Regions from separate parts of the Alteromonas sp. ABH4_453 genome, predicted to be linked through region 3. Evidence: predicted binding sites of a transcription regulator. Region 3 holds the regulator's gene; each other region holds the start of a gene.
What was found. Region 3 encodes LexA, which represses DNA repair genes until DNA is damaged. Its sites were predicted from a motif close to TACTGTATNNNNATACAGTA; they were not measured.
Positions count from the first base shown of each region.

Region 1: the regulator LexA is predicted to act here: its motif matches at 2,104-2,123, upstream of recN (DNA repair protein RecN).
Region 2: the regulator LexA is predicted to act here: its motif matches at 2,251-2,270, upstream of ACXAGV_RS16265 (putative DNA modification/repair radical SAM protein).

Region 1 covers NZ_JBSWXP010000003.1:33,953-37,288, reverse strand. Annotated here, with positions in the region: gene ACXAGV_RS06555 (fatty acid cis/trans isomerase) at 1-13, shown strand, start outside; gene nadK (NAD(+) kinase) at 104-979, shown strand; gene dps (DNA starvation/stationary phase protection protein Dps) at 1,239-1,748, shown strand; gene recN (DNA repair protein RecN) at 2,164-3,336, shown strand, end outside.
Region 2 covers NZ_JBSWXP010000008.1:121,280-124,615, reverse strand. Annotated here, with positions in the region: gene ACXAGV_RS16270 (TIGR03915 family putative DNA repair protein) at 44-850, opposite strand; gene ACXAGV_RS16265 (putative DNA modification/repair radical SAM protein) at 902-2,143, opposite strand; gene ACXAGV_RS16260 (response regulator) at 2,411-3,336, opposite strand, start outside.
Region 3 covers NZ_JBSWXP010000002.1:116,095-119,430, reverse strand. Annotated here, with positions in the region: gene coxB (cytochrome c oxidase subunit II) at 1-105, opposite strand, end outside; gene lexA (transcriptional repressor LexA) at 686-1,312, opposite strand; gene ACXAGV_RS03925 (hypothetical protein) at 1,425-3,336, opposite strand, start outside.

The DNA of each region.
Region 1 (3,336 bases), on a different contig from region 3:
AGAAGATCGCTAAACCTTGCGCTGTGTGCCGTTTTACGCTTTTCTTTTGCAAAAAACCTGTGCTAATGTCCAACCATTGGAAATGAAAGGACATTAGCATTCCATGCCCTATCAAACCGTTGCTTTAATTGGAAAACCTCAGCACGCTGCAACCCACGACAGCCTGAACATTCTTGCCGAATATTTATTGGCAAAAGGCTGTAAATTATTGGTTGAGGAAAGTATTGCTGAAGAGCTTGAAACCGAAAACTTCAAAAGCTGTAATCTTGTCACTATTGGCAAAGAGGCTGACCTTGCCGTTGTGGTAGGCGGTGACGGCAGCATGCTTGGTGCAGCACGTGTGCTTGCTCGCTTTGACATTCACGTTGTCGGTGTAAACCGCGGAAACCTCGGCTTTTTAACTGATATCCACCCCGATGATATTGTTCAACAACTTGACCTTATCTTTAACGGTGAGTGCGTGGTTGAAGAGCGCTTCTTACTTGAAGTAGAAGTTTATCGACATGAAAAGCTTAAAAGTAACAACTCTGCTGTAAACGAAGTGGTGCTTCACCACGGAAAAGTTGCCCATATGATGGAATTTGAAATTTACATCGATGAGCAATTTGTATTCAGTCAGCGCAGCGACGGATTAATAGTAGCCACACCAACAGGTTCAACGGCTTATTCTTTATCAGCAGGCGGCCCAATTATTATGCCTAAGCTAGATGCGCTAACTTTAGTCCCCATGTTTCCACACACACTAAGTAGCCGTCCAATCGTTGTTGATGCTGACAGTCAGGTATCGATGAAAGTATCAAAGGTTAATAGTGACTCGCTACAAGTGAGTTGCGATAGCCATATTGTTCTGCCGGTGCTACCTGGCGATGAAATTCGAATAAACAAAAGCGTAGACAAACTTCATCTTGTTCACCCTAAAGGCTACAGCTACTTCAATGTACTTCGTAAAAAGTTAGGTTGGGGTAGTAAGCTTTACTAAAGCGCCAGTTCCATTTAGTTAATCCCATGTGCATTTATTACATAAGCCTGTAGCATTTTCTTGATCGCTACAGGCTTGAAAAATAAAGATTTTTTAATCTTCTCTAATTTCCTTAACGAAAACCAAGACTTATAGAAATATAAGTTTTCGGCATACCTGTTGCACCTATTACAACAAGTCGTCAGCACAAGGTCTTTGTTATTTGGCCTAAATGATGTTTCGCATCCCGCTGACTTATTTGCATTCAATAGGAGATATCATGAGTAACACCAATATCAAATTTACAGCCCCTGGAATGGATAACGATGCTGCTGCCAAAACAATCAAGGTATTGGATCAGCGATTGGTTGCACTATTAGATTTACAATTAACGTTGAAGCACATTCATTGGAATGTAGTAGGACCAAATTTTATCGGTGTGCATGAGATGTTGGATCCGCAGGTAGATGCGGTACGCGACATGACCGACACAATTGCAGAGCGAATTGCCACGTTAGGTGGCGTACCTAAAGGTACACCGAAAGCCATTGTTGAAGGTCGAAGCTGGAAAGATTATGAATTAGGTAAAGGCTTAGTACTTGACCACCTTAAAGCGCTGGATGCAGTGTATGATGGTGTAAACGGTGACCATAGAAAAGCACTAGAAATTTTAGGTGAGATTGACCCAGTATCGGAAGACATGATTACCGGCCAACTTGCGGATTTAGAACAGTTTCAGTGGTTTGTACGCGCACACATTGAGTCTGGCAGCGGTGAGCTACAGCAATAAGCTTTAATCGTTGAATTTTAGATAGTCACTTGGCTCTTTATAATTCAATCAAAGTTGGAATTCAAAAGGAGAGCTTAGGCTCTCCTTTTTGCTGCTTGGTTTATTAAAAGCTTTAGTGCAGTCAACGTATTGGACTACTCACCATCTTATAGACAGGCTTTTAGCTATCAAATTTCACGTAGATTAGTACTGTATAAATTTCTTTGAAGCATGCATTCTCATTAGTTTCGTTTCTGCAGGTTACTCATAACCCCACATAAGTCGAATCTCTTATGATATTGATTTAAATATCTTTATTAGCATTCTCTTTCATTTTAGCGTAATTTTTTCTCGACTTAACTTTACACAGCAAAAATACTGTATATATTATCAGTTACTGTATATATCATCATGTTCAACTTATTCGAGTGTGGTTATGTTAGCGCATCTTTCTATTTCTAATTTTGCTGTTGTAAAACAATTATCAGTTCAACTGGAAAACGGCTTAACTGCTATAACCGGTGAAACCGGTGCAGGTAAATCAATTGCTATTGATGCTTTAAGCTTGTGCTTAGGCGAGCGTGCCGACGCAAATGCGGTGCGAAAAGGTAGTGCAAAAGCGGAAATCATTGCTCACTTTTCTTTAAACGGCAATGTATTAGCTAAAGCCTTCCTCGATGAACATGAGCTCACCTCAGATGAAGATGAGAATAGCTGCTTTATTCGCAGAGTTATTTCTAAAGAAGGTCGTTCAAAAGCTTTTATCAACGGTATTCCCGCCTCACTTCAGCAGTTAAAAGGTTTAGGCCAGTTTTTGTTGGCCATTCACGGTCAAAATACTCACCTACAGCTGCTGAAAGAAGACCATCAAAGAGAATTAGTTGATGGTTACGCTAAGCACAACGACATATTAGTGCAAGTTAGAGAAACCTACTCTCTTTGGCGTGATAAGCAACGCACGTTAAAGGCGCTTCAAGAACAAGCCCAGCAGCGCGAAGACAGAATTCAGCTGTTAACTTATCAGGTTCAAGAACTTGATGAATTCGCCATTGAAGAGGGTGAATTTGAGGAGTTAGAAATAGAGCACAAACGCCTTAGTAACGGGCAAAGCCTTTTAGAGCAAGCACAGACCAGCGTATACAACTTATATGAAAGCGATGAAGGCAACGCACTGTCAGTTATACAAAGCAGTATTGAACGTTTAGGCGAATTAGAGGCGCACGACGCTAGTTTAACGCCAATCATTACAATGCTTAATGATGCAGCAATTCAAGTAGAAGAAGCGGCAGGAGAACTACGTAGCTACTGCGATCACTTAGAGATTGACCCACTTCGCTTACAGCAAGTTGAGGCGCGCTATGCGAAGGCGATGGAACTTGCCCGTAAACATACTGTGATGCCAGAAGGACTTTATCAGCATCACCAAGAGCTAGCCGCCGAATTCAATGCTTTATCGGAACAGGAAACACTGTTAGGTACGCTTGAAGGCGAAGTAGAAGAAGCACGAGCAACGTATTTAACCGCGACCAAAGGGCTTTCTGAGAGCAGGCAACGTGCTGCTGGTAAGCTAAGCGAAGATATTGAAGTGCAAATTCGCCAAATGAATATG
Region 2 (3,336 bases), on a different contig from region 3:
ACATAGCATCTTACTCAAACATTTAAAACTTATGTGCAAGAGTCTAGATATTCTTACAAGCATTTATCATTTTCCGGGTGCGTTTGTCTGATTGTTTGATCATATCGTCTATTAGTGTCGTTTCAGGCATGTTTTTCCAGTACTTCTTAGGCATTTGATTCAACATCGCACTCGTCTTGATACGTGCAGGGTTATATATATTGGCGTAATAGGTCAGCCAGTATTTTTCAATGCGATCGTCATCGGGTACAACACTTGGATCAGGGTTATCTTCTAGTACTAGGGTTTCAGTATCCCAATGCGCTGCACGATAGGGTGTTAAAATTGACCAACGCATATTCTTAAACCGGGTTTGGAAGAAGTTAAGTTTTATTTCTAAACTGAAATGCTCGGGTTCATACCATGCAACAAAATGCTCTTGCCCCTCTACGCTCATTTCTCTGAACCGTAGGAAGGCACTCATTTTGTATGCATCGCGTTTTACCGCTTTCGCCATAGCAAAAAGCTGAATAACATCGTCATCAGTTTTCATTTGAATGAGCTGCTTATTTTCATAAACTACACGCCATAACACCCGGTAACACAAGGCAAATCGATTTTCATCGTTATGGCATAGGGCGTACTTTAAAAGCATCAATGTAGGTTTAGGAATACTAAGTTTACTCTGCGGTATTATTCGCGGCATTTTGCTTTCGCATGGCTCAGCACCGCTACCAAACAGATCGTTTTGTACTGAATGCGGGTTCTGCCAGATAAGATGTTCAGGGCGAATACGCTCAGCGATGCATCGACGCGAGGCTTCGCGCCATTCATCAAAGCCAGGTACTGAATTAATGGTAATGGTCTTCATATAAAGCGACTTATTAGTCTGTGTCTGAACTTATTTGCGTTTACAACATGATTAAGCGCTAAACAACTCAAACTGTTTAGGCTGTTTAAACTGAAGCTCGAAATTATTACTGTCGAGTAAATGGATATCAGGGAAGTAATCTCCCACGCTGATAAAAGGCTTCAACTTTTTAAGGGGCAGACGCATTTTTGTAAGGTCGATCCAATTGAGCTTGGTATTACGCCTTATAGATAGAATCTTATGTACCGTTCGCGCGCCAAGGCCGGGAACGCGCAGTAGCATTTGCTTATCAGCTTTATTTAAATCTATCGGAAACATGTGACGATTGCGAAGTGCCCATGCAAGCTTAGGGTCGTAGTCCATATCTAACATGTCATCTTGCAAGATTTCATCTAAGCCAAAGCCGTAAAATCGCAAAAGCCAATCCGCTTGATATAAACGGTGTTCTCGTATCAATGGCGCCGGTTTTAACGGTAAAACTTCCGAAGCATCAGGAATAGGGGAAAATGCCGAGTAATACACACGACGAAGTTTTTGGTCACCATAGAGCTTTACGCTTGTACCTAAAATGGTTTTATCGTTTGACCCATCGGCACCTATAATCATTTGCGTAGACTGTCCCCCCGGTGCGAAACGGGGAAGGCGTTTTCCAGAATATGTCTTGTCTACTTTATGTTCTGCGATTTTTTCTTTTAACGTATTCATCGAACCGTGAATATCGTTAAGGTCTTTCTCTGGTGCGTACTTGTTTAGCGAAGACTGGGTGGGCATTTCTACATTAATACTCAGCCTGTCAGCGTAAAGGCCTGCTTCTACTTGCAATTCTGGCGACGCATTCGGGATAGTTTTAAGATGAATATATCCTTTAAATCCGTGGTCAAGGCGCAGCGATTTCGCAATTCGTACCATGCTTTCCATAGTGATATCGGGTGAACCCACGATCCCCGAGCTTAAAAATAACCCCTCAATATAATTGCGTTTATAAAAGTTAAGGGTTAATTCTACCGTTTCTTTAACCGTAAAACGTGCTCGTTGCACATTGCTTGAAACCCTGTTGATGCAATAATGACAATCATAAATACAGTAGTTTGTCATAAGTATCTTAAGCAGCGAAACACACCTTCCATCAGGCGTAAAGCTATGGCATATACCCGAGCCTCCCGTAAGTGATCCTATACCTGTCTTCTCGGTTTTCCCTGCTTGTCGTTTACCGGCGGAACCGCTCGCGCAAGACGCGTCGTATTTAGCCGCATCGGATAAAATTTCAAGTTTTTGTATCAGTCTGTCATGCATCGCAGATGTATACTTCCTTTAGCCAATCACAGTAAACAGCCTAGTATTTGACTCCAAATAATTGATACGAGCATTTTCTGGCACAGGCTGTGTGGTATTGCGTTATAGCATGTATATATATACAGTGCAATTAAGCATGGTAATAAAGAAGTAAGATTTAATGTTAGTCTAAGCGGCTTGCGACAAAGAGTAATGGGCATAGGCAACAAGTTGCTAGCGATAGAAAAGGTGGGTTTGCTTTATAAAAACTAATATGCCTCTTGGCTATCAAAAGCCAATATACTTAGAAAGTTCATCTCTAATGTTTTCGTACTTTTCTTTGTACGGCGCTTTGAGTGTCATGTCATCAATAAGCTTAAATAAACGCTTACATTCGTTTATTAATTTAATTTCCGCCTTATCTTCTTGTATGGCTATCTGAAGAAGGCATTGAAGCAGATTTAGTGCAACGCCTGTATTAACGGGGGCGAAACCCTGAGCAAGGGCAAACGAAGCTTTTGCTCGTTCGTAGTCTTGCTGTTGGTAGTGTTGAATACCCTCGCGGTTAAACTGTTGGTAACTAGCTAGATTTTTCTGCGCGTTTTTAGCCTGTGCCTCTAGCATGCTCACGCTATTTTGATCGAGTTCGTTACCTCTGGATGACAGTAGAGAGTCTAGCTGCAGCGCGTCGTCATATTCTCCCAGCTTGTACATAACATTAATGCTATCGGGAATAAAAGCAGTGGGAACCTCGGTATATTTATCGTCTAGTAGTGTTTGAGATGTATTTAAATGACGTTTAGCGTCGATTAATTTACCGTCTATCGCACTTATTCTGGCATTTACAATATTGCCAAAAATATCAACATCGAACTCTCTGTCTATTTTTTGTAAATGTTCATCAAACTTACCTCGCTGGAGAGTGAGCAAGGCTTCTTGTTGATATTTGTTGCGCTGCTTTTTATCTTCTGCAAACTCAGCAACATCGAGTAAACTTCGAATAATGCCGCACCAGTGTAAGCTTTTCTTATTGACAGTGCGTTTAGACAAGTCCCAAATAGCCTGGCTTGACGTAGCGGCTAATATCAAATCGTCATTCTGACGACCAATTTCGCAGGCTTTAAAATGTCGAGGTAATGAAAAGGGAGACAGCTTTATGGCCTCTTTTATCGCTTCTAATGCCTTTTCACCAGCTTCCAAAGCCTGATGCGCCT
Region 3 (3,336 bases):
TGAAGAAGCCTCTTCACTGACTTCTTGGGCAAGAAGCAAAGGAGAAAAAAGCAAAAACGGTATTGTTGAACACCATTTTGCGAAAACGGTCGTTAGTTGTTTCACTCAGCACCTCCGTAATAGCAAGACCAAGAACGCTGATTATTTTGCGCGATGCCCTACCAAATGGTTTGCGAACGATTGACCCATCACCTCAACTTGTAAAACAAATTCAGAGCCATTGTTATTATTTTGTTAACCTCTGTCTAAGAATTGCGCAATAATGTCGTGCCGTCTAGTCTTTTCTGTTAAAAATTTAACGAAGCGTTCAATTTTTAACCATTCCCGTGGCAGCCTTACGTTACATATTGGATGGAAAAAGAAATGAGCATGTATTAAGCGAGAATAAAATCAAACGTACATTTTGAACAACACAAAGGTTCTACGAGCAATCATTTGATCATAAAATCAACAACTAATAGGTTGTTAATATTTATTTTCAAACAAACTTTAGAATAATGAATGCATATTCAGTAGTTCATTCACAGGCAAAATACGCGTAATACACTTTCTGATAGTCATGGTTGGGTTCGTTTTTTAAAGGCGGGCTTAGTCACCCTAACTCCAGAAAACTGGTAGAAATAAAGCAATAAAAGGCATAAAAAAAGCGGCTAGTGCGCCGCTTTTCGTTGAAGGTGTTAAAACCTTACATCCAGTCCGCGTTTCTTATAACGCCTACTGCAATCCCCTCAATAGCAAAAGGTTCGTTGGCTAGGTCTACTCGAATAGGTGCGAATTCTTCGTTTTCGGCATGAAGTAATACTTCACGACCACGTTTCTCTAAACGCTTTACCGTAACATCTTCGTCTACACGTGCCACAACGACCTGGCCATTGTGAACATCGGTGGTGCGATGCACAGCAAGAAGATCGCCATCTAGAATACCGATGTCTTTCATACTCATGCCGTTAACACGCAGTAAAAAGTCTGCTTGAGGTTGAAACAGTGCAGGGTCTACCTTGTAGTGTGATTCTACGTGCTCTTGCGCCAAAATTGGCTCACCCGCCGCCACACGACCAATGAGAGGTAGGCCTTCTTCTTCAGGTACGTCATTTTCGAGAGGAATATTGAGTTTAATACCCCGAGAGGTACCCGGCAGAATTTCTATCACGCCTTTACGCGCCAAGGCTTTCAAATGTTCTTCTGCTGCGTTGGCAGAACGAAAACCAAGTTGACGAGCGATTTCCGCACGCGTAGGCGGCATCCCCGTTTCTTGCATGGTGGTTTTGATAAGTTCTAAAACTTCGGTTTGTCGAGCTGTGAGTGGGCGCATAAAAGACCTGTCTGTTCATACAGTTCCTGTAAGTATATACACCTAAAACTAAATAACAAGCACTTGCCGCGTCTTTTGCTATAAGCAATAGACAGCGACAAGTGTATTACCCTTATTTCACAAGAAGGGCCATGTTCGGATTACCTATTTGAAGCTCTACTTTGCCGGCATTGTTCTTTCGGGTACGCATACCATCGACATGATTAATGCCAATGGAAGGGCTAAGCCAAATGACATGTCCATTGCTATCTATTTCAGTGACTCGGTAAGCAACGTTGTCATAATATCCATACGATGAGTCATATTCTTCAGCTTGGTAAATGCCAAGTATTGATTGATTAGACGATGTCGTTGGAATGACGGCTATATTTTGAAGATCGAATGTAGGCGTTATGGCGTCTTTAAGTACTAAGGCGTCATTTGTTACGTCATAAATATTTATTCTATTGTAGTTTCTATCTAAGCATGCAAACTCAGAGGCGTCGTCGCCATCAGCATTAATTCTTATCAATTGACTACAAGAAACATCTAGTTCATTCAGTCCGACAAACTCGCCATCTTGCATTGTATAGAGCTTTAATGATTCATAGCCACTAACAGCAAAAAAGTGTTCGCCATTATTGGTGAGCTCAGCGACAGCATCTATTGAAAACTCATTGATGACAGAGTCAATGAGCACTTGGTTCTCAATATCGAATGCTTTGAGTCGATTGTTTTCAACAATGACCGCATCAACAAAATTATCGTCATTCACGTCTACAGCTTCGATGAGTGAGACTTGGCTGTTTTGATTTTGGCTCAGCGACCACTGAATTGAGTTATCTGACAACTTAACTACGTTGAATGATGTATTGCTATTCAAAGCTCCTGTGAATAATTCACCCACGCCATCATTGTTATAGTCAGTAACAACGGGTCTGCTATAGTCAAAAACATCGTCGCCAAGTTCGTCGCTAAGGGTAATCTCATTCTCCGTGTTAACTGACAGCACCTGAATTGATGTGTAGTAGTTAGTTGTCTCACTAACAAAGACAGCTCTTTCATCATTATCACCAAAAGGGGCCCAGCCGGCAGCAAAGTAATTAGAAGAGTGTGCTTCCGCTCGTATATCTGATAATACGTAGTCGCCCTCAGCATCTTGCTGTGCAACCTGAATTTCGCTGTCGCCAGTCCAGATTATTTCGTTTCGGCTATCGTTATTCAGGTCGCCGATTAAAAGCGACATACCGCTATACGTATTGTGAATAACACTCCACTGTTCCGAAATTTGACCACCTTCAAGCGCGAAAGCTTTCACCTCTCCCCACTGGCACTCAGAAATTACAAGCATTCCTTCATTGGTCTGGTCATCTTTGCTATAGCTCAAATCGCAGATATCGTTATGCTCAGCTGTCGCCAAATTACTTTTCGACACCGCAGAGTAGACTGAAATATTCTCCCAACGGTCGGCACCAATGATTTCATCGACACCGTCGTTGTTCATGTCTCCGACAGCGACGTAAGCGTCGCTAAACCCATTGCCATAAAGCCATTGATTGGCGCCGCTATTAATATCGAATACGTAGCCATTGTTAGTCACCAACTCGATAGACGCGTCGTCGTCTACATTACCAAAAGAAATGGTTGATACACCATCGACATCGAACTGCTGCAACTTTTCACCAGTTGTCACATTATGAATGGAGATAGACGTCGCACCGTAATAATAATCGCCGTGAAGGTATGCAATTTCTTCTATACCGTCGCTATTAATATCGTAAAGCCATCCTGACGTTATTTTATCCTCTGCTACAAATACAGTCTCCGCGTTGTCGTTCCGATCTTTAATAACTGACAACCCTTGTTCAGTAAGGATATAAATTTCATCATTGCTATCACCGTCAGCATCTTGGGTATAAACGCCTTTAATTTCTCCTCTTGTAGGTAATTTGTAAGGGTACACATAGGTATTTTCTAGTTTATTTCCGTTTAACGAGAAGGCGCCCACGTTTCGGTGATTGACCGATATGAGTTCATTCACACCC